2 regions of the Janthinobacterium sp. BJB304 genome follow, and region 1 is predicted to be linked to the other one. Evidence: predicted binding sites of a transcription regulator. Region 1 holds the regulator's gene; the other holds the start of a gene.
The links. Region 1 encodes FliA, which starts transcription of late flagellar genes. Its sites were predicted from a motif close to CTAAAGTTTNNNNNNNNNNNGCCGNTA; they were not measured.
Positions count from the first base shown of each region.

Region 2: CSQ95_RS18180 (DUF5610 domain-containing protein) is a predicted target of FliA. The motif match lies at 10,134-10,160, and genes of this name have one in related genera.

Region 1 covers NZ_PDZN01000004.1:154,290-168,925, reverse strand. Annotated here, with positions in the region: gene CSQ95_RS06455 (flagellar hook protein FlgE) at 1-56, opposite strand, end outside; gene CSQ95_RS06450 (flagellar hook assembly protein FlgD) at 111-809, opposite strand; gene flgC (flagellar basal body rod protein FlgC) at 825-1,226, opposite strand; gene flgB (flagellar basal body rod protein FlgB) at 1,229-1,681, opposite strand; gene flgA (flagellar basal body P-ring formation chaperone FlgA) at 1,872-2,567, shown strand; gene flgM (flagellar biosynthesis anti-sigma factor FlgM) at 2,679-2,987, shown strand; gene CSQ95_RS06425 (flagella synthesis protein FlgN) at 2,996-3,463, shown strand; gene CSQ95_RS29615 (FxDxF family PEP-CTERM protein) at 3,895-4,458, shown strand; gene CSQ95_RS06415 (hypothetical protein) at 4,607-5,464, opposite strand; gene CSQ95_RS06410 (translation initiation factor Sui1) at 5,536-5,898, opposite strand; gene motD (flagellar motor protein MotD) at 5,961-6,749, opposite strand; gene CSQ95_RS06400 (flagellar motor protein) at 6,755-7,501, opposite strand; gene CSQ95_RS06395 (RNA polymerase sigma factor FliA) at 7,483-8,214, opposite strand; gene CSQ95_RS06390 (antiactivator of flagellar biosynthesis FleN protein) at 8,260-9,123, opposite strand; gene flhF (flagellar biosynthesis protein FlhF) at 9,116-10,444, opposite strand; gene flhA (flagellar biosynthesis protein FlhA) at 10,804-12,900, opposite strand; gene flhB (flagellar biosynthesis protein FlhB) at 12,897-14,090, opposite strand; gene CSQ95_RS06370 (fumarylacetoacetate hydrolase family protein) at 14,354-14,636, opposite strand, start outside.
Region 2 covers NZ_PDZN01000015.1:61,189-75,824, reverse strand. Annotated here, with positions in the region: gene CSQ95_RS18235 (CHASE domain-containing protein) at 1-1,326, shown strand, start outside; gene CSQ95_RS18230 (glycine-rich domain-containing protein-like) at 1,514-2,227, shown strand; gene CSQ95_RS18225 (hypothetical protein) at 2,315-2,554, opposite strand; gene CSQ95_RS18220 (hypothetical protein) at 2,797-3,066, opposite strand; gene CSQ95_RS18215 (hypothetical protein) at 3,272-3,532, opposite strand; gene CSQ95_RS18210 (SDR family oxidoreductase) at 3,616-4,533, opposite strand; gene CSQ95_RS18205 (CDP-6-deoxy-delta-3,4-glucoseen reductase) at 4,546-5,571, shown strand; gene CSQ95_RS18200 (MFS transporter) at 5,650-6,921, shown strand; gene CSQ95_RS18195 (DUF1345 domain-containing protein) at 6,960-7,625, shown strand; gene CSQ95_RS18190 (HPF/RaiA family ribosome-associated protein) at 7,827-8,204, shown strand; gene CSQ95_RS18185 (GGDEF domain-containing protein) at 8,466-9,431, shown strand; gene CSQ95_RS18180 (DUF5610 domain-containing protein) at 9,421-10,062, opposite strand; gene sbcB (exodeoxyribonuclease I) at 10,221-11,669, shown strand; gene pyrF (orotidine-5'-phosphate decarboxylase) at 11,895-12,719, opposite strand; gene CSQ95_RS18165 (LemA family protein) at 12,877-13,491, shown strand; gene CSQ95_RS18160 (YgcG family protein) at 13,493-14,323, shown strand; gene CSQ95_RS18155 (TPM domain-containing protein) at 14,323-14,636, shown strand, end outside.

The DNA of each region.
Region 1 (14,636 bases):
ACGTCCAGCGATTTGGCGGCGCCGTTCAAGCCGCTCAGGCCTTGTTGGAAAGACATTGTGTTCTCCTGGTAGAAATTAGGGGTAGAGGGTCTACGCTACAAATGAGCGGCTTACAAAATCTGTTTTACATCGGCCATGGTGATACTGCCCACGCCCGGCACATTCAACTTCACGCCGCCGGCGCCCGTCGACACGCTGGCGACCGAACCGAACATCAGCGCCGTCGCATCCGTGAGCTTGGCGCCGCCGCGCGTGGCTTCCACCGTGAAGGAGTACGCGCCGTCGGCGAGCACGACCGGCTTGCCGTCCTTGTCGAGCTCGGCCGTGGAGCCGTTCCAGCCCAGCGGCAAGGTGCCCGCGTCCTGCGGGCCCAGGTCGATGGAATGGACTTCCTTGCCCGCACTGTTGTAGATGATGACCTTGACCTTGTCGGCCGGCGTCGCCAGGTCCACGCCCAGCAGGGCTGCGCTCTTGCTCAGGTTAATGCTCTTGCCTGCAGTCAAGACGCCATGGCCGATGATATTGGCCGCCTGCATGGATTCGGCTTGCTGGTAGCTGGTCTTGAGCGTTTCCAGCGTGGTATTGAGCTTGTTGACGCCCGTCACCGTGGACAGCTGGGCCAACTGGCTGGTCAGCTGCGCATTGTCCAGCGGGTTCATCGGATCCTGGTTTTGCAGCTGGGTCACCAGCAGGGTCAGGAATTTGTTCGTTTCTTCCTCGACGCTGCCTTTCGCGGCCGTCGTCTTCTTCGGATTCATTGTCGCCATCAGGTCGGTGACGGTGGCGGTGCTGGTATCGATGGTTGCCATAATGATCAGTCAGCCTTATTGGCCAAGGGTGAGGGTTTTCAGGAGCAGCGACTTGGCCGCGTTCATGGTTTCCACGTTGGTCTGGTACGAGCGCGAGGCCGACAGCATGTTGACCATCTCGTCGACCGTATTCACGTTGGGCATGGTGACGTAGCCCTTCTCGTCGGCCAGCGGATTCTTCGGGTCGTAGACCAGCTTCATCGGCGACGGATCTTCGATCACCTTCTGCACCTTGACGGCCGTGGCGCCGTTGGCCATGGGCACGGCTTCGAACACCACCTGCTTGGCGCGGTAGGCTTCGCCCGTGGCGCTGGTGGCGCTGTCGGCATTGGCCAGGTTGCTGGCCACCGTGTTGAGGCGCTGCGCCTGGGCGCTCATGGCTGAACCGGAAACATTGAAAATATTAAATAGCGACATGATTATTGTCCTCCCTGGATGGCCGTCAGCATGCCCTTGATCTGCGAGTTGAGGAACGTTACGGCCGCCTCGTAGCGGATGGCGTTATCGGCAAAGGCATTGCGCTCGAGGTCCATGTCGACCGTGTTGCCATCGACGGCGCCCTGAGCCGGCGCGCGGTACAGCAGCGGCGTGCCGTCGGCCAGGGTCTCGACCTTGCCGCCCGTGCTGCCACCCACGGCGGCGGCGACGCCCTTGCCCGGCATATGCTGCGGCGCCGTGCCCTTCAGGGCCGGCTGCACGCCATCCTTGCGCGCCATCGCCCCCTTCAGCGCGCTGGCGAAATCGACGTCGCGTGCCTTGTAGTTGGGCGTGTCGGCATTGGCGATATTCGAGGCGAGCAATTCCTGGCGCGTCGAGCGCAGGCTCAGCGCCGTCTCGTTGAAGCGCATGTAATCGTCGAGTTTCCCTATCATGTCAGGCTCCGGAAAGATCTGCCACTGGCGCCTGAGATGGCGGAAGGATGGCGGTATAGTGATGACAGGAAACATAGTACGGCGCCCGCCGGCAAGACCATCGTCGGATCAGACCGTACTTTTACCCCTTAATCGTCGCTTCAAACGGAGCGGCGCCCACTATCATGGCACTATTCCAGAGGCCTATACCATGAAAACACCGCTTGCTTTCTTCTTCGCTCTTGCCGCCCTGCCACTGCTGGCGCAGGCGCAAAACGCCGGCCGGCAGACGCCGGAAGCGCTGCGCAACAGCGTGGAACAATTCCTGCAAGTGCAAAGCAACGGCTTGCCGGGCAAGGTGACGGTCACCGTCGGCGCCGTCGATCCGCGCCTGAACCTGGCCGCCTGCCCAGCGCCGCAAGCCTTCATGGCGCCAGGCGCGCGCGCCTGGGGCAAGACGACCGTGGGCGTGCGCTGCACGGCCCCCGCCAACTGGACCATCTATCTGCAGGCGAACGTGGCCGTCGTGGGCGACTATGTGGCCAGCGCCGTGCCGCTGGCGCAAGGGCAAGCCATCGATGCCAGCCAGCTGGTGACGATGCAGGGCGACCTGGCAGCATTGCCGGCAGGCATCGCCACAGACATGGCCCAGGTCGTGGGCGCCAGCACGAATATTTCCTTGCCGCCAGGCACGCCGATGCGCCTCGACACCCTGCGCCGCAAGCCGGTGGTGATGCAGGGCCAGCTGGTGCGCGTTGTTTCCAGCGGCAACGGTTTCCAAGTGGCATCAGAAGGACGCGCCATCGGCAGCGCCGGCGACGGTCAGACGGTACAGGTACGCACGCAGAGCGGCCAGCAGATCAGCGGCGTGGCGCGGGCTGGCGGCATGGTGGAGGTGGCGTTCTGAACGCGGATGGATAGCGATATTGTAGTCTGGCGCACTAAAGTTCCTGGATAAGATGCCGATAAGAAGTCATATCCCGGAGTTTTTTGACTTCGACCAGACGAGGATCACGCTGTGAAAATTACCGATAACACCATTAAAAGCAATCCCGGCCTGCCGGTGGCGCCTGCGAATACCTCGGGCGCCCGGAATGCCGAGAAAGCCCAGGCAACACCGACAACGTCGGACAATGTACGCCTGTCGCCGCAAGGACAGGCATTAGCGGCCAGTGCAACTGCCGGCAGCGGCGCCGTGTTCGACACGAAGAAAGTCGAACGCATCAAGCTGGCGATCGCCGACGGCCAGTTCCAGGTCAACTCTGAAAAAGTGGCGGACGGTCTCCTCGACACGGTCAAGGACTTGCTGCACTCACGAAATAGATAGGTTACCTCATGCAATCAGTGACTCCGTTTTCCAGCCTGCGCGACGAGCAACAGCTCATGACCACATTGCTGGCATTGATGAAAGAAGAACAGCGGCATCTGGTTGCGGCTGACATCGATGCAATCACGGAGCTCACGGCCCGCAAGACGGCGCTCGTCGGGCAATTGAGCCAGCTGGCGGCGCAACGCCACCAGGCGCTGGCGGCGGCCGGCTTCACGGCCGCCGAAGCGGGCATGGAAGACTGGCTGGTCAGCACCAGCGACGCCGAGGCGGCGCCCCTGTGGAAAGCCCTGCTCGAGACGACGCGCGAAGCGAAGGAACAGAACCGGCTGAACAGTCTGCTGGTCAACAAACACATGCTGCACACGCAAGGCGCCCTGAACGCCATGCGCCCCACTGCCCAAAGCGGCAATTTCTACGGCCCCAGCGGCCAACCGATGGCAAACACGGCCAGCCGGCGCGTCGTCATCGGCTAAGCGCCTCCCGTCTTCCCCCAGCGCAGGCAACAGCAGCGACAGGCACAGCAATAAGCCATTGCTGCACGCCTGACGCCGTCCCGAACAGCGGCCCCATACCACGACCATCCTGCACATCACCGCCGCGGCGCCCCTCCAGGGAGGCTGCGGCAGAGCCGGCATGCCCGCATTCCCTCCACAACGCCGCACGCCAAAACAACAGCGCCCCCCCCCCCTTCACGCCCACACATTTGAGCACGCTCAAACTTGAGGGGAATGATGACTATATGCTAATCCCTAGCATACGCCGCACCAATACATGGTGGGACTTTCCTCGCCGACACGAACATCGTTCCCGCAGGCATAGCTAATCCATTGCACGCGTCCGGCTTGCGCTTTTGCGCTGCGCCATGACGCACACCACTTCAACTGCAAGTACACAGGAGCATGATATGAACTCTCTCTCAGTAACCAAGGCTGGCGCGGCGCTGCTGCTCGGCTGCACCCTGCTGGCGCCAGCCGCGCAGGCCGAGACGCAAGCCGTGTTCTACAACCATCTCGTATCGACGGCCGTGGTGGCCACGCCGCTGCTGGCGCAAGACACCTTGTTCGTCGACACCTTCACGACGGAGCGCGGCTCGCTGCTGCAAACAACCACGTTTACGGTCGGCAGCGGCGTGCAATCGTTCACGGGCAACGCCGCCTGGCTGGTCACGGGCGCCAGCGAATTCGGTCCCCGCCTGACTGGCGTCAACATCGACTTGTTCGACTCCAGCAACAACCTGGTGCAATCGGATACGTTCACCGGCGTACTGGGCAGCTTCGCCCATTCCACCTTCAGCGGACTGCTGGGAGCAGGCACCTACACCCTGGTGGCGACGGGCCTCGGCGTGCGTGATTCCGTGCTGGACATTTCCATCACCACGGCCGTGCCCGAACCGGAAACCTACGGCATGCTGCTGGCGGGACTGGGTCTGATCGGGTATAGCGTACGGCGCCGCAAGACGGCTGCCTGACCCGCACCCGGTGCCTGCAAGCACTGCCGTAGCTGGCAGACCTGGCGCCGGTGCGGCGACGCCATGCACGGACTGGCCATGCACGGACTGGCCTATGCACGGACTGGCTTATGCACGGGCCAGCCTATGCAGGGGCTGGTCTACGCACTCAACCGTGCGTGGGCCGGCCCGTATGCTGACGGAATTTCGCGGCGATGCCATTCGCCTTGATCAGGGCGGCGGCCTGCTGCTCGGGTGTCAACTCATTTTGCAGCCAGTGCCAGTAGCTGTCCTGGTAGGGATTGGTGGTGCCGGGCGTGAGGATGTCGTCGTAGACCATGCGCAGGGCCAGCAGGTAGCCATACGCTTGCGGCGCGTCTTTCTGCACCACATCGCCATCGCGCAGGTAGGCCATCATCAGGGTCGACACGCTGGTCAGTTCCGCCTCATCCGCCTGCGCCGTCAGCTGGGCGATGGCTTGCCGCTTCCATGCCTGCACCAGCGGATCATCGGGACGGTTGCGCAGCGCGCTGCGGTCGCCGAACGGGCCTTCCGACAGGAACAGGGTAGCCGCGCCCGGTACGCCGCCTTGCGCGGCAGTGGCCAGGTAGCCGAGGCGGTCCTCGCGCTGGCGCTGCGTCAGACCCGCGCACAGCTGCTGCTGGGCGGTTTTTTCTTCCACCGTCATCTCGCGCCCCAACTCGAATTCCATCCCCGGCAAGCGGTTTTCGCGCTGGAAGACGATGCAGTCGTCGATCAGGTTGTAGGCCGCATACGCGTCCTCCGGCTTGCCGCTGGCGCCCAGGCGTTCGAGCCGCTGTGCCAGGGACACGACAACGGGCGCGGCATCGGCGACCGAGGTGGCGTCGATATTCAAATACGACGCCAGGCTGCGTCCCGCCGGCGCGCTGGCGGCAGCGGTGGCGCCAGTGTCCGGCGCGCCGCCATCGGGTGCGGGCCAGTATACGAGCGCCAGCACTGCCGTGATGGCAGCGGCGATGGCAATACCGCTCAGTTTGCTGTTCATATGAGGTGGCGCATAAAAGGAAATGCACGTTACCACAGGCGCACGGCAGCAGGCCGCACGCCTCCGCACGCTCAGCCGCCGGCCTTTTTCGGCTGGTGGCCCAGCTTGGCCAGCGCCGCCATCACCGTTTCGACATGGTCGCCCTGCACTTCGATCACGCCATCCTTGACCGTGCCGCCCGAGCCGCATTGCGTGCGCAGCTGCTTGCCCAGCAGGGCCAGCGCGATGGCGTCCAGCGCCAAGCCCTTGACCACGGTCACGCTCTTGCCGCCGCGGCCCTTGGTCTGGCGCGACACGCGCACCACGCCATCGCCCGCCGGCGCCGTCTTGGCTTGCGCCTTGCACGCGCATTGCGCCAGCGGCTGGCGGCAGGCGGGACACATGCGGCCCGTTTCAGTGGAATAGACGAGACCGCCCAGGGAGCTGCTTTTCATGATGGAGAGATAATAGGTAGAAATAAAAGAAAGATGGCCGCGCTTGTAGCAAGCGGCGGCGTTCAGTTGGCGGGAACCGGTGCCGGCGCCACAGGCGCCGTCGGCACTTCCGTCACCGTTTCCGGGATGCCCGAGAGGATCGTCACGGCGACCCGGCGGTTGCGCGCGCGCCCTTCCGGGGTTTCGTTGGGCGCCACCGGGATATTGTCGGCGTGGCCCACCGCCGTCAGGCGCGACGCCTGCACGCCGCTGGCGATGAACAGGCGCACCACGGCGCTGGCGCGCGCGGCCGACAATTCCCAGTTCGAGGCAAAATTGGAATTGCTGATCGGCTGCACGTCCGTATGCCCTTCCACCTGCACGTCGTGCGTGTCATCCTTGAGCAGCACGGCGACGGCGCGCAGGGCCTGGTCCGATTCCGCCGTCAGGCGCGCCGCGCCCGGGTCGAACAGCACGCTGGCATTGATTTCCACGCTCACGCCGCGGCTCGTCTGCGTGACCCGCACCTTGCCTTCCTTGACCAGCGGCGCCAAGGTGGACGTGAGGTCCTGCGCCAGGCGCGTCATGTGTTCGCGCTCGCGGCGGATCGCTTCCGTGCGGCGTTTCAGGGCGGGATTCGGCAACGGGATCGCCTGCGGCGCTTCCATGATGATGGGCGGCGCGCCCTTTTCCAGGCTGAAGGCCTGGCCGATGGCATTCTGGAAGACGCGGTACTTGCCTTCGTTGACTTGCGAAATCGCGTACATCACGACGAAGAACGCGAACAACAAAGTGATGAAGTCGGCGTACGAAATCAGCCAGCGGTCCTGGTTGTCCGGTTCCTCGTCATACTTCCTGCGCGCGCGCCGCATCATGATCAGTGCTCGTGCAGCAGGCTGGACACGCGCTCTTCGATGATGCGCGTATGGTCGCCCGTGGCGATGTCGTACAGCACGGCGGCCGTGATTTCATACTGCAGCACGCGGCGCGAGACGATGGCCTTGAGCTTGTTCGCCACCGGCAGGAACAGCAGATTGGCCAGGCCCACGCCATAGATGGTGGAAACAAAAGCCACGGCGATGCCGCTGCCCAGTTTGCTCGGGTCGGTGAGGTTTTCCATCACGTGGATCAGGCCCAGCACGGCGCCCAGGATGCCGATGGTGGGAGAATAGCCGGCCGCCGATTCCCACACCTTGACGGCCTGGCGCTCGGCCATTTCGTAGGCGGAAATTTCCACGTCGAGCAGCTGGCGCAGCTTGTCGGGCGCGATGCCGTCGACGATCATGCGCAAGCCCTTGGCGTTGAAGCGATCAGCCGTGTTTTCCATCAGCCGCTCGAGCGCCAGCGGGCCGTCGCGGCGCGCCGTCAGGCTCCATTGACCGATGTCGCGCGCCAGCGCGGCGCGCGTGTCGGCGGGCGGCAGGAAGACCCAGCGCAGCATTTCCAGGCCGCGCACGAAGGTGCGCAACCGCGTCTGCAGCAGCACGGCGCCGAAGGTGCCGATGATGACGATGGCGAAGGCGGCCGGCTGCAGCAGGGAGGCCATCTTGCCGCCTTCCAGTGCCTGGCCGACCAGCAGGCCCGCCAGCGCCAGCGCCAGCCCGATTACGCTGGACCAGTCCACGCCTGCTCCCTCAAGGTTGCGCGCAGGCGCGCGACGGCCTGGGTATGCAGCTGCGAGACACGCGATTCGGATACGCCCATCACCGCGCCGATCTCCTTCAGGTTCAGCTCTTCTTCGTAATACAGGCCCATGAGTATTTTCTCGCGTGGTGGCAGCGCGTCGATGGCATCGATCACGGATTGCCGGAAATCGGTATCGAGCAGGGAACGCAAGGGGTCGCTGTCCTCGTCCACGCAGTGGCGGTCGAGGAAGCTGTCATTGCCGTCCGGGTCATGAAAGTCTTCGTAATACACGAGCTGGTGGCCGCCGCCGTCGCCCAGCATTTCCTGGTAGTCGGCCAGCGACATCTTGAGCAGCTTCGCCACTTCCGATTCCGTCGGCGGATGGCCGAGGCGCTGCTGCAAGGTGCTCATCGCCTCTTCGATCTTGCGCATGTTCTGGCGCATGCTGCGCGGCAGCCAGTCGCTGGTGCGCAATTCGTCGAGCATGGCGCCGCGGATGCGCAGCACGGCATAGGTCTCGAACTGCGCGCCATGCGTCTCTTCATAGCGGCTTATGGCATCGAGCAGGCCGATCATGCCGGCCTGGATCAGGTCATCGACCTCGACCGAAGGCGGCAATTTCGCCTTCATATGGTGCGCCAGACGCTTCACCAGCGGAATGTGCTCCGTCAGCAAATAGTCCTTGTTCGATTTCCCTTTGACCGTGTACATAGGCTGCTTATTGTTTTCTCATCTTATCTGGTGCTGCGGTTCGATTCAGGCGCTGAACTGGTGCGGGCTCCCCGTCTGGTACAAGGTGCCGCCAAGCACCGGCGCCGCCGAACGGGCCAGCCGCTCGGCCAGTCCGCGAAACGCCACCGAGGCGCCCGCCAGCGGAAACGCATCGACCACGCTGCGGCCCAGGCGCGCCGCGCGGTGCAGATATTCATCGGCAGGCACCGAACCCATCGAGGTCAGCTTCACGGCCAGGTAGCGGCTCGCCGCCTGTGCCATATTATCGTATACCACTTTTGCCTCGGATTCGGAAGCGCCCGTGACGAGAATGCCGAACGGGCGGCGTCCCAGTTCCTGGCTCAGGCGCTTGATCAGGCAGTAGGCCGCCTTGATCGAAGTGGCGCTGGTCGACACTTGCACCACGATATCCGACGAGGCCATCAAGGGCACGGGGAAGCAATCGCCCTCGTCGGCCACGACGCCGTCGACCAGCACGATGCCGCTCTGGCGCGCCAGCACCTCGAAGGTCTTGCCCAGGCGGCGCAGTTCGTCCTCGCCCGCATAGTCCATGCTGTCCATCAGGTGGTTGCGCGCGCCCAGGCTGGCCACGCCGAAGCCTTGCGGCACCTGATGGATGACCTGGTTCAGGCCGCACTGCTGGCGCGCCACGTCGCGCAGGCTGGCGCCGTGCGCCAGTCCCAGCCGTGCAGCCACGCCATCGCTGCCGCCGCTGGCGTCAAGCAGCAGCACGTCATTGCCGCCATAGGCGAGCGAAGCGCCCAGGTTGACCAGCATGGCGCCCTTGTCGTCCTGCGGCGTGGCCGAGAGGAACGTCATGACGCGCGGCTGCGGGCCGGCCAGCATGCGGCGCAAGCCCTCGGCCTGGTCGAAATCGAAATTAGCCAAGGTGCACCCCGCGCGCTTCATTGTTGCGGGCGGCCGCCTGCGCCATCAGGAGCGGCAGTTCGGCGTCGGAAAACTGCGTGGCCGCCGAGTCGCGCTTGAGCTTGAAGGCGCGGTCGATCAGGTAGCCGCGGTCGGCCAGGTACAGGTCTTCCGGCACGCGCTGGCCGTTCGACACATAAAACAGGTTCAGCTTCTGGCGGATCACCACGTCGAGCACGTTGCCGATCGACGCCGCTTCATCGAGCTTGGTCATGATGCAGCCGGCCAGGCCGCTGCCCTGGTAGGCGCGCACCACTTCGTTCAGCGTTTCCTGCGTCGCCGTCGAGTTCAGGCACAGCAAACGCTTCACGTCGGCGCCGGCGCCCGACAGCATGGCCACCTGTTCCGTCACCATCTGGTCGCGCTGGCTCACGCCCACGGTATCGATCAGCACCGTGTGCTTGTTCTTGAGTTCCTTCAGGGCGATGCGCAAGTCCGCTTCGTCCTTCACCGAATGCACCATCACGCCGAGGATCTTGCCGTAGATGCGCAGCTGTTCGTGCGCGCCGATACGGTAGGCGTCCGTGGTGATCAGGGCCAGCTTTTCCGGGCCGTGGCGCATCACGCAGCGGGCCGCCAGCTTGGCCGTGCTGGTGGTCTTGCCGACACCGGTCGGGCCGACCAGCGCGAACACGCCGCCCTGCTCCAGCATGGCGTCTTCATTGGCGACCGTGTTCAGGTTGCGGCTCAGGACGGTCTTGATCCAGCGCATGCTTTGCGCGCCGTCGAGGCCGGCGGGCAGCTTGTCGATCAGGTAGCGCGCCAGGCTGGCCGAGAAGCCGGCCGCCAGCATTTCGCGCAGCACGACGGCTTTTTGCGGCTCGCGCTGCTGCGTCGAACCCCACGAAATTTCCGCCAGCTGGGTTTCCATCATGCCGCGCATGGCGCGGATTTCATTCATCATGCCGCTCATCTCGGCGGCGGCGTTTTCCTTGACGTGCGCCAGCGCGCTGGCCATCATCTGCTGCATGCGGGCCATGTCCACTGGCTCGCCGGCTGCCTGGCGCGGCGCGGCAGGACGGGGCGCGGCCGGGCGCTGGGCCGGGGCGGCCGGACGCTGCGGCGTGGCGAACTGGGTCTGCAACTGGGGACGGGGCTGGGCCATTTCGGACGCGGCCGGCGGCGACGCCAGCGAAGCGGCATCGTCATTGGCCAGCGCAAGGATTTCCACCACGCCATCGGTCTGGCGGTTCGACAGGATCACGGCGTCGGGACCCAATGCTTCGCGCACCTTGCGCAGCGCATCGCGCGACGAGGCGCCCGTAAATTTCTTCACATTCATGACCGGCCTCCCAAGGCGGGGGTGGCGCAATATTGGCTGAACTGTGTGACCATCATCGACTCCTGTTGCTTGGGTGCTGTCTTCCACATGGACACAGATCACCCGGACAGTTTCTATTATTAGCGATGCTTGCAGGAAATGATCGAAGGAACAGGACGGGAAAGTACCCGTTATTCAGTTTGCCGGCAGGAAATTGATGTTTATTTGACCAAAAGCAAGGGCCGAGAAGCTGGGGTCAGACCCCCACTAACGCTAACGACATCTGGGGTCAGACGGGGACGCCGAGTCCCCCTCGCACGTTGGCGATGACCTTCATGTTGGCGGTGTTGAGGGTCTGACCCCGGCATTAACTATGTCAACTACTGCGCCCCCACCAGCGCCGTAACGCGGATCGTCTTGGTTTCCGGCACTTCCGCATGCGACAGCACTTTGAGCTGCGGCAAGGCGCGGCGCAGGAAGCGCGACAGCAGGGCGCGCAGCGGCGCCGGCACCAGCAGCACGGGCGTCAGGCCCAGCGCTTCCTGCTGCTGCGCGGCCAGGCCCGCCTGGTGGGCAATGGTATCGGCCAGGCCCGGCTCGATGCCGGCGCCGTCGCCGCCATTGCCCATCGCCTGCATCAGCAGGCGCTCCAGGCGGCTGTCAAGGGTCATCACGGACAACTCGGCCGCACCGGGGAACAGCTGCTGCACGATGGCGCGGCCCAGCGAGACGCGCACCAGCGCCGTCAGGTCGTTCGGGTCTTGCGTATGGACCGTATGCTCGGCCAGGGTTTCGATGATGGTGCGCATGTCGCGGATGTGCACGCCCTCGGCCAGCAGGTTCTGCAGCACTTTCTGCAGGGTCGACAGCGACAGCATCTTCGGCACCAGGTCTTCCACCAGGCGCGGCGCATCCTTGCCCAGGTGGTCGAGCAGCGACTGTACTTCCGCGCGGCCCAGCAGCTCGGACGCATGCGAGGTGATCAGGTGATTCAAGTGCGTGGCCACCACGGTGCCCGCATCGACGACCGTGTAGCCCATCGATTGGGCCTGGTCGCGCAGGCTGGCGTCGATCCAGGTGGCAGGCAAGCCGAACGCGGGGTCGCTCGTGGCCAGGCCCGGCAAGGTGCCGCTGGCCATGCCGGGATTGATCGCCAGGAACTGGCCGTTGAACGCTTCGCCCACGCCCACTTCCACGCCCTTGAGGGTGATGCGGTAGGCGGACGGCTTCAATTCCAGGTTGTCGCGGATATGCACGGGCGGCGCCAGAAAGCCCACTTCCTGGGCAAATTTCTTGCGGATGCCTTTGATGCGCTTGAGCAATTCGCCGCCCTGCGTCTTGTCGACCAGGGGGATCAAACGGTAGCCCACTTCCAGGCCCAGGGTGTCGACGGGCATGATGTCTTGCCAGCTGGCTTCTTCCTGCTCGGGCGCCACCGTGGCTGGCGGCGCTTCGGCCGGCTTTTCGGCCGCCGCTTTTTCCTGCGTGCGTTTCTTGCTGATCAAATACGCGGAGCCGGCCAGCAGCGAGGCCAGCAGGATGAAGACCATGTTCGGCATGCCGGGGATCAGGCCCATGCCACCGATGATGCCGGCGGTAATGTACAGCACTTGTGGTTTTGCAAACAATTGCCCCACCAGCTGGGTGCCGATGTCCTGTTCGCTGGCCACGCGCGAGACGACGATACCGGCCGCCGTGGAAATGATCAGCGAAGGAATCTGCGCCACCAGGCCGTCACCGATGGCCAGCAGGGTGTAGTTTTTCAGTGCATCGGCAAAGCCCATGTCATGCTGCAGCAAGCCCACCAGCAGGCCGCCGACGATATTGATGACGGTGACCATGATGCCGGCAATGGCGTCGCCGCGCACGTATTTGCTGGCACCGTCCATGGCGCCGTAGAATTCCGCTTCCTGCGCCACTTCCGTGCGGCGGCGGCGCGCTTCATCTTCGCCGATCAGGCCGGCGTTCAGGTCGGCATCGATGGCCATCTGCTTACCCGGCATGGCGTCCAGCGCGAAGCGGGCACCCACCTCGGCGATACGGCCCGCACCCTTGGTCACGACGGTAAAGTTGATGATCGTCAAAATGATAAACACCACGATACCGACCGTGTAGTTGCCGCCAATCAAGAAGTGACCGAACGCTTCGATCACTTTACCGGCCGCGTCGGCGCCCGTATGGCCTTCCGTCAGCACGACGCGCGTGGACGCCACGTTCAGCGACAGGCGCAGCATGGTCGACACAAGCAGGATGGTCGGGAACGCCATGAAGTCGAGCGGCTTGACCGTGTACAGCGCCGTCAGCAGCACGATGATGGACAGCGCGATATTAAAGCTGAAGAAAATGTCGAGGATGAAGGCAGGCAGCGGCAACACCATCATCGCCAGCAGCATGATGATGATGATCGGTGCGGCGACACCCTTGCTGGCGCTGCCTTTCAATCCGCTGAGCCAGGCTGGCATGGTCAGGCCGTTCATGGTGTGCTTCCTTTATTCTTGTCTGCCGCGTCTGCTGCGGGTTTGGTCTGCGATGCGGGGTCGAGCGGGTCGAGCTCGGGCGGCACGTCGAGTTTTTTCGGCTTGTCGGGGCGCTCGCCATGGCCGCTGCCGTAGCTGCGCAGCTGGAACACGTAGGCCAGTACTTCGGCCACGGCGCCGTACAGCGCCTCGGGAATCTCGTCGCCGATGTCCGTGTGCTTGTACAGCGCGCGCGCCAGGGCGGGCGCTTCCAGGATGGCGACCTTGTGTTCGCCCGCCAGTTCGCGGATCTTCGCCGCCACTTCGTCGATGCCCTTGGCCACCACCTGCGGCGCGCCGCGCGAATTCTCGCCATACTTCAAGGCCACGGCGTAGTGGGTAGGATTGGTCACCACCACGTCGGCCGTCGGCACGTCGGCCATCATGCGGCGGCGCGACATTTCGTGCTGCATCTGGCGTATCTTCGCCTTGATTTGCGGATTGCCGTCCGACTCCTTCGCCTCTTGCTTGACTTCCTGCAAGGACATTTTCATCTTGTTGGCGTAGTGCCACATCTGGTACGGACCATCGATGGCGGCGATCAAGCCCAGCGCGCCGACGATCAGCAGGAAGGCCGTGATCAGCAGACTGATCAGATGGGCCGAACCGGCGCGCAAGGATTCCACCGACAGGCCCAGCACGGCATCCTTTTGATGCTGCATCACCATCCAGGCGACGACGCCGACGACGAGGGTCTTGGCGATGGCCTTGAGCAGCTCCACCAGCGCATTCTTCGAAAACATATTGCCCAGGCCGCGAATCGGGTTGAGCTTGCCAAAATTGGGGGTGAACGCCTTGGAACTGAACAGCCAGCCGCCCACCAGCACGGGCGACGCGAGGGCGACGAGCATGATGGCCGCGGCGTACGGCAGGCAGGTCAGCAGAACGGAACCCACGTCGTAGCCGATGCGCAACATCATCGCGTCGGGATTGAGGATTTGCTCCCGGTCCAGGGTCAGCCCGGAAACCATGACAGCCGTCAGCCGCCGCACGATGGCGTCGCCGGCAAACCACAGACAGCAGCCGGACGCCATCAACACCGTAAACGTGGCCACTTCACGCGATCGCGGAACGTCGCCTTCCTCACGCGCCTGCTCGAGGCGCTTCGGTGACGCGGCTTCGGTCTTTTCTGCGTCGCTGTCTTCCGACATCAATCAACTCCGGTGAAGTCCTGCAGCCTGGCTAGGCGCAATACGGACTGGGCATGACGCATTATCGGTTCAATCAGCACAACGCCATCAAGGGAAAAGGGGGGCGAATCCCCTGCTTTTCCTTTGCCTGAATGAAACAAGGCGCCCCAGGCGCCCATTTCAGAGGGGACCGAAAAATGGTCAGGACAAGGCGCAGCCCCGAAGACAGTACGAATAGTACGGCGAGGGGCTGCAACGCAGTCATGGCCATTTTCTCGGGGCTCCTAACGATTTTTTCGTGCTTCGGCCTGTTTCACGGTCTGCTCGATGGCGCCAAACAGGGACTTGCCGTCATCGCCCAGCATTTCCAAACGAACAACATCACCAAACAGCAAGTACGGCGTGCTGGCGACGCCATCGGCGATCATCTCCTGGTTACGTCGCTCAACGATGCTGGAAAATCCCTTCTTGATCTCCTTGTTGGCGATGCCGCCCGCGCTGACCACGCTGCCGGCGCGCGCGTTGCGCGTCTGGCACAGATGGGCGAGCAATTGCGGGTAATTGAAC
Region 2 (14,636 bases), on a different contig from region 1:
CTGATCGCGGAAATGCTGGCGCAGTCGCGCGACTCCGTGCAGATCAGCAATTCCGGCGTGCCCGTGCCGATGGAAGGCCGGCCCCAATTGACGGGCATGGCCATGCGCCTGCCCGTATACCGCTACGGCATGCCGGTCGATACGGTGGAGCAGCGGCGCGCCGCTTACCAGGGATCCGTCGGCATCGGCTACGACCTGGTGACGATGATGCGCAGCGCGCTGGCCGACATGCCGGTGCGTAACGTGCGCCTGACCCTGTTCGATATCGGCCCCCAGGCGCGCGAAGCACTGAACTTGCCGCACGACATGCGTCCCATCTTCGACAGCACGACGGCGGGCATGCATGCGCCGTGGTGGCTGCCCGGCAGTTCGGGCCGCTACCTGAGCAGCACGATGCTGATCGAACACAATGGCCGCGTCTGGCAAGCGCTGTTCAGCGTGCGCAAGAGCGACCTGTATACGCGCTTCGATGTCTTTTTGCCATGGCTGGCCCTGCTGATCGGCTTTGCCAGCGCCATGCTGCTGTACATGCTGTTCCACACGCTGGCGTCGTCGCGCCGGCGCGCCATCCAGATGGCGACGGGCATGACGGAGGAATTGCGCGCCAGCCAGATCCGCCTGCAGCTGTCGCACCAGAAACTGCGCCGGCTGGCGGCCCACGCCGACCAGATCAAGGAAGAAGAGCGCAAGCGCATCGCGCGCGAAATCCACGACGACCTGGGACAAAACCTGCTGGTGCTGCGCATCGACGCCGACATGTTGGCCTCGCGCACGCAGCGCCGCCACCCGCGCCTGAACGCGCGCGCCCGCTCGACCCTGGAGCAGATCGACGCCACCATCAAAAGCGTGCGGCAGATCATCAACGACTTGCGCCCTACCGTGCTGGACCTGGGCGTGAATGCGGCCGTCGAATGGCAGGTGGCGCAATTTCGCCAGCGCACGGGCATCGCCTGCGAAGTGCATGAAAGCCATGGCGACATTTGCCTCAGCGACCAGTGCGCGACGGCCCTGTTCCGTATCCTGCAAGAGTCGCTCAGCAATATTTCCCAGCATGCGAATGCCAGCCGCGTGCAGGTCAAGCTGGAGAAGTGCCGCGATACGGTATCGATGAGCATCAGCGACAACGGCGTGGGCGCGGCCATCGACGGGCGCAACAAGCTGGGCTCGTTTGGCCTGGTGGGCATCGAGGAACGCATCAAGTTGCTGGGCGGCACTTTCTACATCGAAAGCAGCCCCGGCGCCGGCATGAGCGTACACGTCAGCGTACCGCTGGGCGCGGACGCTACCGCGTTTCCCTACCAGGAAGAAAGCCGGGCCAGCAGCTGATCGGCGCCCGCCCGCATGAAGCAAGCTCAGCTTGCATATTTCGTAATTAGATGCAATATTGATGTTGAACAACTCAGCGCCCGCCCGCCATGGGCAGGCATTCCTCGACTACTTGCCAGGAGTACACACCCGCCGCCTTCCCTTGTTTCACCGTATTTCCCACAACGCTCTTTACAAAAGGACATTCATGGATACGAACGACAGTTTCAAGGCAATTGCCGATTTGAATTTGGACGCGATCAAGGTCAAGCTGATGCACCGGGAGTCAGGCGAAGGATGGAGCCTGGAAAAGGCAAATGCGGTGGAATTCGAATACCGCCGCTTCCTGATCCTGATGAAACAGTTTCCGGAAGAAGAAACGGCGCCACTGATGGATGTCGATACCTTCTGGCACTACCACATCCTCGACACCCTGAAATATGCGGCGGACTGCGAGCAGGTGTTCGGTTACTTCCTCCATCACTTTCCGTACATCGGCTTGCGCGGTGAAGACGACGAAGCGGCGCACCATCGCGTGGGCGAGCGCATGAAGCAGTTGTATGAGCAAACGTTCGGGGAAGATTACATCCGCGCAGAAACGGCGTATTCGGGGCGCGCCGTACAGGCGGCGTATTCGGGACGTGCGGTACAGGCAGCGTATTCGGGACGCGCGGTACAAACAGCATTTTCCAGTGCCGCGGTACAGGCCACAGCTTACTCGGGCCGGGCCGTGCAGACGGCGTTTTCCAGTGCGGCCGTGCAGGCGACGGCGTATTCGGGCCGCGCGACGGGCGCGGCCAGCACCGCGTTTTCCAGCGCGCCTGCCTCTCTGGCCGCAGCGGTGGTCAAATCGTCTTCGACTGGCCTGGAAATGGGGCGCTTCTATGTCGATCGTCCGGTACTGAACCGCGACCCGCAATAGAACGGCGGAAAACAGATGTGGCTGCCGCACGCGGCAAGCCTGACTTACCCAGACGGCACCTCTCAGTTTGCCGTCTGTCAGGCGCTCTTAGGCAGCCATCAACTCGCGCAGTTCACGAATGCTGAAATCGCTGATTTCATGCATGCGGATGAGGATCGTGGCGCCGATCGGCAAGGTGTTGTGACGAATCTTGCTGATAACAGGTGGCGCCACTTCCAGAGCTCGCGACAAGGCGGCATCGTTTTTCAGTTGCAGCTTGTCGATGATCGCATCGAGGACGCGATTCGGGTTGTAGGTAGGCAAAGAAGTAATTTGTTTGAGAGACATGATCAAAAATCCGTACTTGTTGTATTAGAGCAAAAAGAAGCCGAATGCCTCTTTCGCTATAATTCAGGGTAAACACACTAAAAAGCGCCATCACTTATGCGGCTTTTACGCCACAAACAATATAATACACGCTATTGTTGATTTTTGCGTAACTTAAAGCAAAATTGTGATAATTGAAGAGAATTGACGCACTTGGAATGTGCTAGAGGATAACCCAAATCGGAAAAATTTGCTGCAAGTCATCAATTTTTACAATGAGGAACGCCGCTGCGCATGAGCCAGGCAATCGCCATGAGGGCGCCCAGGCGGGTCATTTCCGCGGATAGCTGCCAGCCTTGCGCGGCCACGCCGGCCGGGGTGACGGAAAGGCAGTTGCATGAAAAATCGTCGATGCGGCACCAGGCCAGTTGCCGGCGAATTTCATCGGGCGGCGGCGGCGGCTGCAGCGCACGTTCGCGCCGGCGCATATACGCGCGGACCTGCTCCTTGCTGGGGTGACTCGTAGCTCGCATTGCTCGCTCCTGCTGACGGAAAACAGCGTCGCGCTAATTGTAGATGCCGAGCCCGCCACAAGAGCCCGGACGCGTGACGACATTGCTCACCATATCGCCAGCGCGCCATGACACGTTTGCGCTGCATCAAATGGCACGGTCCCGGCGTTGCGCCGCAGCCCGTGCTGCCCCGCGACCTGACGGCCAGAGGCACAGCACACCATTTTTATTTCTTTTGCTGGCGCACGCGCTGTTGTTGTTTTTCCTGCGTTTGCTGACGGTTCTGCTTGCGCTCGAACAGGGCGACCGCATCTTTCTTGGCTTGCTCCACGGTACGCATTTCCTCATGCGCATCGTGCGGGACAAAAAATTCGGCGTCCTGCGCCGCCACGACCAGCTTGATGGCGGCGTCGTCGTCGAGGTCGTACAATTCCGTCAGGACGGTGGTGACCTCGTCCAGGTATGCTTCGTAAGTGAGGGTGCTCATGCTGTCTTCCTTAAGTGAGTGGCGCAACGCGGGAACGGCGCGCTGCGCGCCGGCCCAGCAAAGTGCGCAGATAACCGGCCATTTTACCCGATGCGGCCCCCGCCGGCTGCCAGCGCCTGCAAGGCATCGGCCACGCGCGCGTAGCGCAGGCGCACGCCCAGCTCGCGCTTGATGCGCGTATTGTGCAGGCGGCGCGATTCGGACATGAACGACAGCAGCATCGGCGTGACCACTTGCCGCAGCTCGGCACGGGGCAGGCGCGGCGGGCGCGGCAGCCCAAACGTATCGGCCACGGCATCGAAATACTCGGCCATTTTGAGTTCGCTGTCATCGCTGGCGTGATACACGCGTCCCGGCTTGCCCCGCCACAAGGCCCGTTCGATGATGCGCGCCAGGTCATCGGCATGGATATGGTTGGTGTACACGTCGTCATCCGCGGCCAGGGCCGGCGTGCCTTCGCGCAAGCGTTTCAAAGGCAGGCGGTCATCCGCATAAATGCCGGGCACGCGCAGGATGGCCACCGTGGCGCCGCGGCGCGCGCCCCAGCCACGCAAGACCTGTTCGGCGTCCACGCGCCGCTTCGCCCGCGCATTGGCGGGCGCCACAGCCCGCGTTTCATCGACCCAGGCGCCGCCGCAATCGCCATACACGCCGCTGGTACTCACATACACCATGCGTGCATGCTCGGGTAAAATGGCGGCCAGATTGCGCGTGCGCCGGTCCAGCAAACCCGACGACAAGGGCGGCGCCAGGTGCACGATCATCGTCGCCAGTCCCGCCAGCCGTTTCAAGCTGGCGCGGTCGTCGAGATTGGCCACGATGGGCACGGCGCCGGCTGCCCGCAGCTGCGCGCGGCGCACCGGCTGACTGGTGACGGCAAAGACGCGAAAGCGCGCGCGCAGCAGGGGCAGCAACCGCATGCCGACGTCGCCGCAGCCGAGGATCAGCAGGCGCGGCAAGCCTGAGGGCTTGCGCAAAGAGTGCTTTAACATATTTTTCATCTCAAGGATTGTATGACTTTTCAAGTTACTGTTCAGCCCAGCGGCCACCAGTTCAGCTGTGAAGCGGACGAAACCGTGCTGGCGGCGGCGATACGCGCCGGCGTGGGCTTACCGTATGGCTGTAAAAATGGCGCCTGCGGTTCCTGCAAGGGCAAAGTGCTTGCCGGCACCGTCCAGCACAAGGCGCACCAGCAACGCGCCCTGACGCCGGAAGAGGAAGCTGCCGGCTTTTCCCTGTTCTGCTGCGCCACCACGGAAGCCGACCTCATCATCGAAGCGCGCGAAGTGGCGGGCAGCAGCGACTACCCGATCAAGAAAATGCCGTCGCGCGTGACCACCATCGAGAAGGTCGCCCCCGACGTCGTCGTGCTGACCCTGCAGTTGCCGGCCAGCGAGCGCCTCAACTACCGCGCCGGACAGTATATCGAAATCATGTTGCGTGACAACAAACGCCGCAGCTACAGCATGGCCAGCGCGCCCGCCGAAGGCGGTCCCGTGACCCTGCACATCCGCCACCTGCCGGGCGGCCTGTTCACCGACCAGGTGTTCGGCACGATGAAGGAGCGCGACATCCTGCGCTTCGAAGGCCCGATGGGCACCTTCTTCCTGCGCGAAGATTCCGACAAGCCCGTCGTGCTGCTGGCCTCGGGCACGGGCTTTGCCCCGCTGAAAGCCATCGTCGAGCACATGATCAACGAGCAATCCCCGCGCCCAATCACCCTGTACTGGGGAGGTCGCCGTCCGCACGACCTGTACATGGATGCGCTGTGCCGCCAGTGGGCCGCCGACTTGCCGCAGTTCACCTATGTGCCCGTCGTGTCGGAAGCCTTGCCGGAAGACGCCTGGGGCGGCCGCACGGGCTTCGTGCACCAGGCCGTCATCGCCGACTTGCCCGACATGTCCGCGTATCAGGTGTATGCCTGCGGCGCGCCCATCGTCGTCGAATCGGCCAACCGCGATTTCGTGCAATTGTGCCGGCTGCCAGCCGACGAGTTCTACGCCGACGCTTTCACCACGGAAGCCGACCTGGCCAAATAAGCATCCAGACAGCGGGGTGCTGCTGGCGCTGCATCCGCTGCCGTCACCCGCCCCACCCCGCTGTTCCCTGGAAATGTCATGTCTCTCGCTTCCGCCGGCAACGGCTTCAGTATCCTGCGTCACCGCAATTTCGCCTGTTACCTGTCCGCCCGCGTGCTGGGCACGGTCGCCGTGCAGATGCAAAGCGTGGCCATCGGCTGGCAGGTGTACCAGATCACGGGCAGCCTGTTCGACCTGGGCCTGATCGGCCTGGCGCAGTTCGCCCCCTTCCTCGTCTTGATTTTGCCGGCCGGCCACGTGGCCGACCGCTACAACCGCCGCAACATCATCGCCTGGTGCTTGACGGCGCAGCTCGCCTGCGCGCTGGCCCTGCTGGCGTTTACGTTAAGCAATATTTCCATCGTCTGGCCCGTGTTCGCCGTGCTGGTGCTGTTCGGCAGCGCGCGCGCCTTCATGATGCCGGCGACGCAAGCCGTGCTGGTCAACATGGTGCCCACGCAACACTTCAGCCGCGCCCTCGCACTCAGTTCGTCGAGCTCGCACGTGGCCATCATCCTGGGGCCTACTCTGGGCGACTTGCTGTATTACTTCGGCCCCAAGGTCGTGTATCTGATCTCGTCGGCCTTGCTGGTGCTGTCCGTGCTGCTGATGCGCGCCACCACGCCGGCGCCGCAAGTGGTCAAGCGCGAACCCGCCAGCTGGCACACCTTGCTCGAAGGCTTGCGCTTCGTCTGGTCGAAACCCATCGTGCTGGGGGCCATTTCGCTCGACCTGTTCGCCGTGCTGTTCGGCGGCGCCACGGCCCTGCTGCCGGCGCTCGCGCATGACGTGCTGCATATCGGCCCCAGCGGACTGGGCTTGCTGCGCACGGCGCCGGGCGCCGGCGCGGCCCTGTGCTCGATCGCGCTGGCCTTCTTCCCCATCACGCGCCGGGTGGGCGCCTGGATGTTCGGCGGCGTGGCCGTCTTCGGCCTGGGCACCTTGGTGCTGGGCAGCACCAGCTATTTCCCGCTGGCCCTGGCGGCGCTGTTCCTGATGGGCGCCGGCGACATGGTCAGCGTCTACATCCGCCACCTGCTGGTGCAGTTCGAGACGCCGGACGAAATCCGCGGCCGTGTCAGCGCCGTCAACGCCGTCTTCATCGGCGCCTCGAACGAGCTGGGCGAATTCGAATCGGGCTTGACGGCCGGCTGGTTCGGTCTGGTACGCGCCGTGCTCTTCGGGGGGGCCGCCACCCTGGCCGTGACGGGCGTGTGGGCCGTGCTGTTCCCCGTGCTGTCGCGCATGGACCGCTTCCCCCACCACGAAAAGGAAGCGGCCGCCAGGACGCCCACCGCGACCGCAAACTAAAGGCTAAGATGCGCTATTGCCACTGACGAACTTGCACCATGAAAATCACGCTTCCCTTGCACGGCTTCATCCGCAGCCGCCCCCACCTGAGCATGGCCACGGCCATCGGCGTGGCGGTCGGCCTGCTGTTGCCCTCTTCCTGGCAACAGATGACGCGTTTGCTGACGGCGTGGAATGTCGCCGTCTGGTTCTACCTGGCGACGATGGCCTGGATGATGATGCGCGCCAACCATCACAAGGTCAAGGTGATGGCGGCGCGCCAGGATGAGCGGGCCACCACGGTCCTGTCGGCCCTGTCCGTCGCATCCGTGATGAGCCTGGTGGCCATCGTCTCGCAACTGTCTTCGATGAAAGACATGGCGCCCGACGAGCGCGCGCTGCATTACGGCTTGACGATCCTGACACTGGTCGGTTCCTGGTTCCTCGTCGGCACCCTGTTCTGCTTCCACTATGCCCACCTGTATTACCAGGCCGACCCCGCAGTACGCCCCCTGAAATTTCCCGACGACGAGCAAAACCCCGATTACTGGGATTTTCTGTATTTCGCCTTCACCATCGCCGTGGCCGTGCAAACGTCGGACGTTTCCGTACAGACGCGGCTGATGCGGCAGATCGTGCTGGGGCAATCCGTGCTGAGCTTTTTCTTCAACCTGGTCGTGCTGGGGCTGTCGATCAATATCGCGGCCGGCCTCATCAATGGATAAAGCTGGCGCCGGCTTGAAAAAATTCCGCGAGGAAACTTGACCTGGGTGTAGGGTTAAGCTCATCTTAATCGTGCGCACCCTCTTGAAATACTGGAAAGAGGAGTAAGATAAGTTCCATGCACAGACGTCATGTGCATGAGGCAGCAACCAGGCCGCAGCACGCCTGAGATGGGTTTTTTTTGAATTGACAGGAGTAAGCATATGCAAATCAATATTCATACCGACAGCACCATCGCCAACACCGCTGGACTGAACGAACATGTGCAATCCGTACTTGAAAGCGCACTGAGCCGCTTCCGCGACAACCTGACCCGCATCGAAGTCCATATCAGCGACACGAATGGCCCGAAAGGCGGCGCCGACGATATCCGCTGCGTCATGGAAGCACGCGTTGCTGGCTATCAACCGATTGCCGTGACCGAACAGAACGCCACCGTGCATCAATCCGTTGCCGGCGCCACCGACAAACTGAAACGCGCCATCGATAGCGCCCTGGGCCGCCTGCAAGACAGCAAGCGCCACGCCACCGGCAAGAATGCCGTGATCGATACGGCCGAAGCGGAAGAAACCGCCGAGTAACTCCCCTCCTGCAGGATTTCCAGAGACTGAGGCAGCCGTTCAAGGCTGCCTTTGCACATCTGGAGCCACCTTCCTGCGCGACAACATCCATAGTAGAACAGCAAGCATTTCAACTTATTAACACGGCAATGAAATAATTGTCGTATTTCCCACAGAAAGTGACACCAAGCAAGCCTTTGCCGTTACAGCCAAGGCCGCTTTACGCTATCATGAAGCTACCGGCCCCCTGCTCGCGCGCGCCGGCTTTTTGAAAGTGTGATTGTGGAACAGATCGGCAACTTCGGCGCTTCAGGCTGCAACATCGGCGATTTACAGCTATTTCGCGATGGGGCGGATAGCCAGACGGCCGCCATGCTGGCGCCCTGCCCCGTCATGCGCCTCGAAGCGGGCGAAGCCATTGCCGACACACAGGGCACCAGCCTGTATATCGTCCTGCGCGGTTCGCTGGCCGTGGCCGCCGACATCCACACGGGCATGGATGACGGCACCGTCAGCAAGGTCTTGCCCGGCGAAAGCGTGGGCGAACAATCGGTGCTCGATGAAGCGAGCAACCTGGCCGCCATTTCCGCCCTGGAAGAAACTGACTTGCTGGTGATCGACGCGGCCGTCGTCTGGGAATTGATCGAACAATCGAACGGCCTGGCGCGCAACCTGCTGCGGCTGCTGTCTTTCCGCATCCGCGCCGCCAACGCCCTGCTGCGCCGCCGGCAGAAACTGGGCGAGTTCTACCGCCAGATGTCGATGGTCGACAGCCTGACGGGTTTGTACAACCGCGCCTGGCTCACCGATTTATTGCCGACCATGATAGTCACGGCCCACGCCAGCGGCTCGCCGATGTCGCTGGTGATGATAGACCTCGACCATTTCAAGCGTTTCAACGACACGCACGGCCACCAGGCGGGCGACCAGGCGCTGCGCATTGCCGCACAAGTGCTGGGCGCGGCCCTGCGGCCCACGGATTTTGCCGTGCGCTATGGTGGCGAGGAAATGATGGTGATCTTGCCCGATACCAGCGAACACGTGGCCTTGCGGGTCGCCGAACGCTTGTGCGAACGCATGCAGCAAGCCGTCATCTTCGCCGATATGCGCAGCGCGCTGCCGCACATCACGGGTTCCTTCGGCGTGGCCAGCCTGGCAGCCGAACAGGACGACGAAGCGCTGATCGCGGCGGCCGACGCTGCCCTTTACCGGGCAAAAGCATCGGGCCGCAACCGGGTCATGCTGTAGCCCAGGCAGCCTTGCTGTCGGCCGGCTTGGCAGCATCCGGCTTGGCCGCATCATCCTTCTTGCTGCTGTGCGCCGCGATGAAATCCGCATAGCCCTTCTGCACCAGCTCATACGTCTTGTCGATATTGCCGGCGATATCGCCGTTCAGCACTTTCAAGCCGCCCAGGATGTCGCGCGCTTCCTTGAAACCTTTTTCCATGCCGCCGCTGATGGTGTCCATGAACTTGGTCAGGGCCGTATCGTCGTCCATGTCGGGGTTCTGTTTCTTGAACGCGTCGAAAAACCCCGTCGACAGCGAGACGATGCGGCTCGCCGTCGCTTCGGCGCTGTTGTCCTGCGACGCCGCGTTCTGGATCGCATCGTCGCCGTACTGGCCTTTCAGCGCTTCATTGATGTTGGTGATGGCCGTCTTGTACAGCAGCGCCAGCGGTTCGTTCTCGGAACCGATGGACACGTTCAGCGACGCCTGCATGATGGACGCGTTCAATTGCAGCTTGCTGCGGTCATTCACGCTCATTTCAGCGTTGACGCCATCCTTTTGCTGGACTTTATCGTCCTTGCCGGCAACGCCCGGACTGACGGAAGTCACGGAAGGGGTGGAATTGCCGCCTGCGGCGATGGGAATTGACACGATAGACCTCCTTGAACGGACAATGTATGCCACCATGCGGGAAACGCGATGATGACCATCCTCTCGTGTAGTATCGGCAGGTTTTCAGAAAACTGAAGCGGCGGCTTGTTTTTAGCGGCCCGGATAACCCATTCAGCAACATTAAGTTACGACCATCAATGACTAACCAGACCTTTCTTTGGCACGACTACGAAACCTTTGGCGCCCAGCCGCGCCGCGACCGCCCGGCCCAGTTCGCCGCGATCCGCACGGATGCCGAACTCAACGAGATCGGCGAACCGATCATGTTGTATTGCCAGCCTGCAAATGATTTCCTGCCCGATCCGCAATCGTGCCTGATCACGGGCATCACGCCGCAGCAATGTCTGCAGCTGGGCGTGCCCGAACACCAGTTCGCCGCCACCATCGAAGCGGCCTTTTCGGAGCCGGGCACCATCGGCGTCGGCTACAACACCATCCGTTTCGACGATGAAGTCACGCGCTTCCTGTTCTGGCGCAACCTGATCGACCCGTACGCGCGCGAATGGAAAAACCATTGCGGCCGCTGGGACATCCTCGACGTGGTGCGCATGACGCACGCGCTGCGCCCGGAAGGTATTCAATGGCCGAAGCGCGACGATGGCCAGACCAGCTTTAGACTGGAACACTTGAGCAAGGCCAATGGCCTCGTGCACGAAGCGGCGCATGATGCGCTGTCCGACGTGCGCGCCACCATCGCCCTGGCACGATTGATCCGCGAAAAGCAGCCGAAACTGTTCGAATTCTGCCTGGCTCTGCACAAGAAGGATAGGGTCGCCAGCGAAATGGGCATGCACCTGGCCGCCGGCGAGCGCCAGCCCTTCCTGCACGTGTCGGGCATGTTCCCCGCCGAACGGGGTTGCCTGGGCGTCGTCTGGCCGCTGGCCACGCACCCGAGCAATAAAAATGAAATCCTCGTCTGGGACTGCGCCTACGACCCGCGCGAACTGTTCGAGCTGGACGCCGACACCATCCGCACGCGTTTGTTCACGCGCAAGGAAGCCATGCCCGAAGGGATGACGCGTCTGCCCGTGAAAAGCGTCCATTTGAACAAGTCGCCCATGTTGGTCGGCAATTTAAAGACCTTGTCGCCGGCCATGGCCGCGCAATGGGGCATCGACGTGGATGCGGCGAAGATCAACGCCCAGCTGGCCGCCGCGGCGCCGAACATGGATGCCATCTGGGCCGAAGTGTTCCAGCGCCCGGGCGCCAATACGGCCCTGGACGTGGATGAGGATTTGTACAACGGTTTCGTCAGCAACGACGACCGCCGCCTGCTCGAATCCTTGCGTCGCGAAACGCCGGCCAAGCTGGCCACGGCCCGCCCCTCGTTTGCCGACGAGCGCCTGCAGGAATTGCTGTTCCGCTACCGCGCACGCAATTTCCCGCAAACCCTGAGCGAGGCGGAAAGCCTGCGCTGGGAACAGCACCGCGCCGCCCGATTGTTCGACGGCGACGGCGGCGCCCGTACCATCGAGATGCTGTTTACGGAAATCGACGTGCTGTCGGAATCGGTCGATGAGCGGGGAGAAGAGATTCTGGGCGAATTGTACGATTACGCGGAGATGGTGGCGCCCATGCGCGACTGAAGGACCAGGCCGGGTAGGTCGGATTAGCGGGGCAAGGCCCCGCTAATCCGACAACATTGTTGACGTTACCGATATTGTCGGATTACGCGGCTACGCCGCTAATCCGACCTACTCATTGAACCACCAATACGGCCGTAGGTCGGATTAGCTCGTAGAGCGTAATCCGACAACATTGTTGGCCCGAGCGTGGTGGTGTCGGATACGCGGCGTCGCCGCTAATCCGACCTACGCTGCGCGGTGTTGATTGATCGCATCGCGCGTTTCAATGGCCACGCGGCGCGCCGCGTCGGCCCAGTCTTCGCCGTCCTGCGGCGTGGCGTAGATGATGGCGCGCGAGGAGCTGATCATCATGCCCATGCCGTTCGCCGTCTGGCCCGCGCCGACGGTGGCGGCGATGTCGCCGCCCTGGGCGCCGATGCCAGGCACCAGCAGCGGCATGTCGCCCACGATGGCGCGCACTTGCGCCAGTTCTTCCGGGAAAGTGGCGCCGACGACGAGCGCGCACTGGCCATTCTTGTTCCATTTCTCGGCCACCAGGCGCGCCACGCGCTGGTACAGGGGCACGCCGTCCGTATCGAGGAATTGCAGGTCCGAGCCGCCCGGGTTCGAGGTGCGGCACAGGATGATCACGCCGCGGTCTTTCCACGCCAGGTAGGGATCGAGCGAATCCTCGCCCATGTAGGGGTTCACGGTGACGGCGTCAGCGCCGTAGCGTTCGAACGCTTCGCGCGCGTATTGCGTGGCTGTCGCGCCGATGTCGCCCCGTTTCGCGTCGAGGATCAGGGGGATGTGCGGGTAATTTTCGCGCACGTAGCGGCAGATGTCTTCCAGCTGCTTTTCCGCGCCCAGCGCGGCAAAATAGGCGATCTGCGGCTTGAAGGCGCAGGCCAGGTCGGCCGTGGCATCGATGATGCGCGTGCAAAAGGTGGTGATTCCATCGGGCAAGTCGCGCAGTTCGGCCGGCAGTTTCGCCAGGTCGGGGTCCAGTCCCACGCACAGCAGGGAATTATTGGCCGTCCATGCGGCGGATAATTTATTGATGAAATTCACGGCACACCTTCTCTATATTCAGTTGCAAACCCCGTATTGTAACGCGGCGCTGGCCAGGGAAGGCAGGCTGAGGCGGCGGCCGGCGCTTATTAAACCGACATGGCGGGCCGTTTCAGGTATATTTGCCCCACCTCCTTTACTCTGCACGGAACCCATCATGCAAATCACCAATCAATTCACCAAATGGCTGCGCCTGGCCCTGAGCGTCACCGTCCTGGCCGGCATCCTGACGGGCTGCGGCTACAACGACTTCCAGAGCAAGGACGAAGCCACCAAGGCCGCCTGGGGCGAAGTAGTCAACCAGTACCAGCGCCGCGCCGACCTGATCCCCAACCTGGTCAACACCGTCAAGGGCTATGCCACGCACGAGCGCGAAACCCTGGAAGCGGTGACCAAGGCGCGCGCCGCCGCCACCAGTTTCCAGATCACGCCCGAAGTGCTGAACGACCCGGCCGCCTTCGAAAAATTCCAGCAGGTGCAGGGCCAGCTGTCGTCGGCCCTGTCGCGCCTGATGGTGGTGTCCGAGAAATATCCTGATCTGAAAGCCGACACCAGCTTCCGCGACTTGCAGTCGCAGCTGGAAGGCACGGAAAACCGCATCACCGTGGCGCGCCAGCGTTACATCGCCGCCGTGCAAGATTACAACGTGCATGCTCGCAGCTTCCCGAACAACCTGACGGCGATGGTCTTCGGCTACAAGGTCAAGCCTTCGTTCACGGTGGAAAACGAAAAAGCCATTTCGACCGCGCCGACCGTCAACTTCGGCAAATAAGATGAAAGCCTGGTCTTATCTGGCGGCGCTGGCGACGGCGCTGCTGTGGACAGCCTTGCCCGCCAGCGCGCAGGGCTTGCAGCCCGTGCCGCCGCTGGCGGCGCGCGTGACGGACAACGCCGGCATGCTCGATGACAAGCAGAAAGCGGCACTGGAAGGCGTGCTGGCCGACTACGAAGCCAAGACGGGCAGCCAGATCGCCGTGCTGCTGGTCAAGAGCACGGAACCGGAAGCCATCGAGCAATACAGCATCCGCGTGACGGATGCCTGGAAGCTGGGCCGCAAGGGCGTCGATGACGGCGTGCTGCTGATGGTGGCGAAGGACAACCCATCGTCCTTGCGCCGTTTGCGCATCGAAGCGGGCCGTGGCGTGCAGGGCGTGCTGACCGATGCGCAATCGAAACGCATCCTGCAAGACGTCATCGCCCCCCATTTCAAGCAAAACGACTATTACGGCGGCCTGGTGGCCGGCATTGGCGCCATCGCTACCCTGCTGAACCAGGAGCAATTCCCCGCACCGGCGCAAAAACAGGCCCCGGCGACCGTGGAAGCGGGCGGCCTGACCTTCTGGCTGCCGCTGCTGTTCTTCGGCTTTCTTGTGCTCGTGACCGTGTTCCGCTCGCGCGGCGGGCCGAACCGGCTGCAGCGCGGCAGCAACTGGTCCAGCGGCGCCACGGGCGTCGTGCTGGGCAGCATCTTGAACCAGGCGCTGAACAACCGCGGTGGCGGCTTCGGCGGCGGTGGCGGTGGTTTTGGCGGTGGCGGTGGCGGCGGTGGTTTCGGTGGCGGCGGCGGCGGTTTTGACGGCGGCGGCGCCTCGGGAGATTGGTAATGACGAAACAACTGACATTCGGACAGCGCTGCGGACGGGCCCTGAAACATTTGCGGGGCACGCCGGCGACGGCGCGCCAGGCCTTTCCCGAGCGCACCCTGAAAGCCATCGAAACGGCGATTGCCGACGGTGAAACGATGCACCGGGCCGAAGTGCGCCTGATCGTCGAAGCGGCCCTGACGCCGGGCATGGCCTATCAAGGCGTGAGCAACCGCGAGCGGGCGCGCGAACTGTTCGCCCAATATGGCGTGTGGGATACGGAAGACAATGTTGGCGTGCTGATCTATATCAACCTGGCCGAACACCAGGTCGA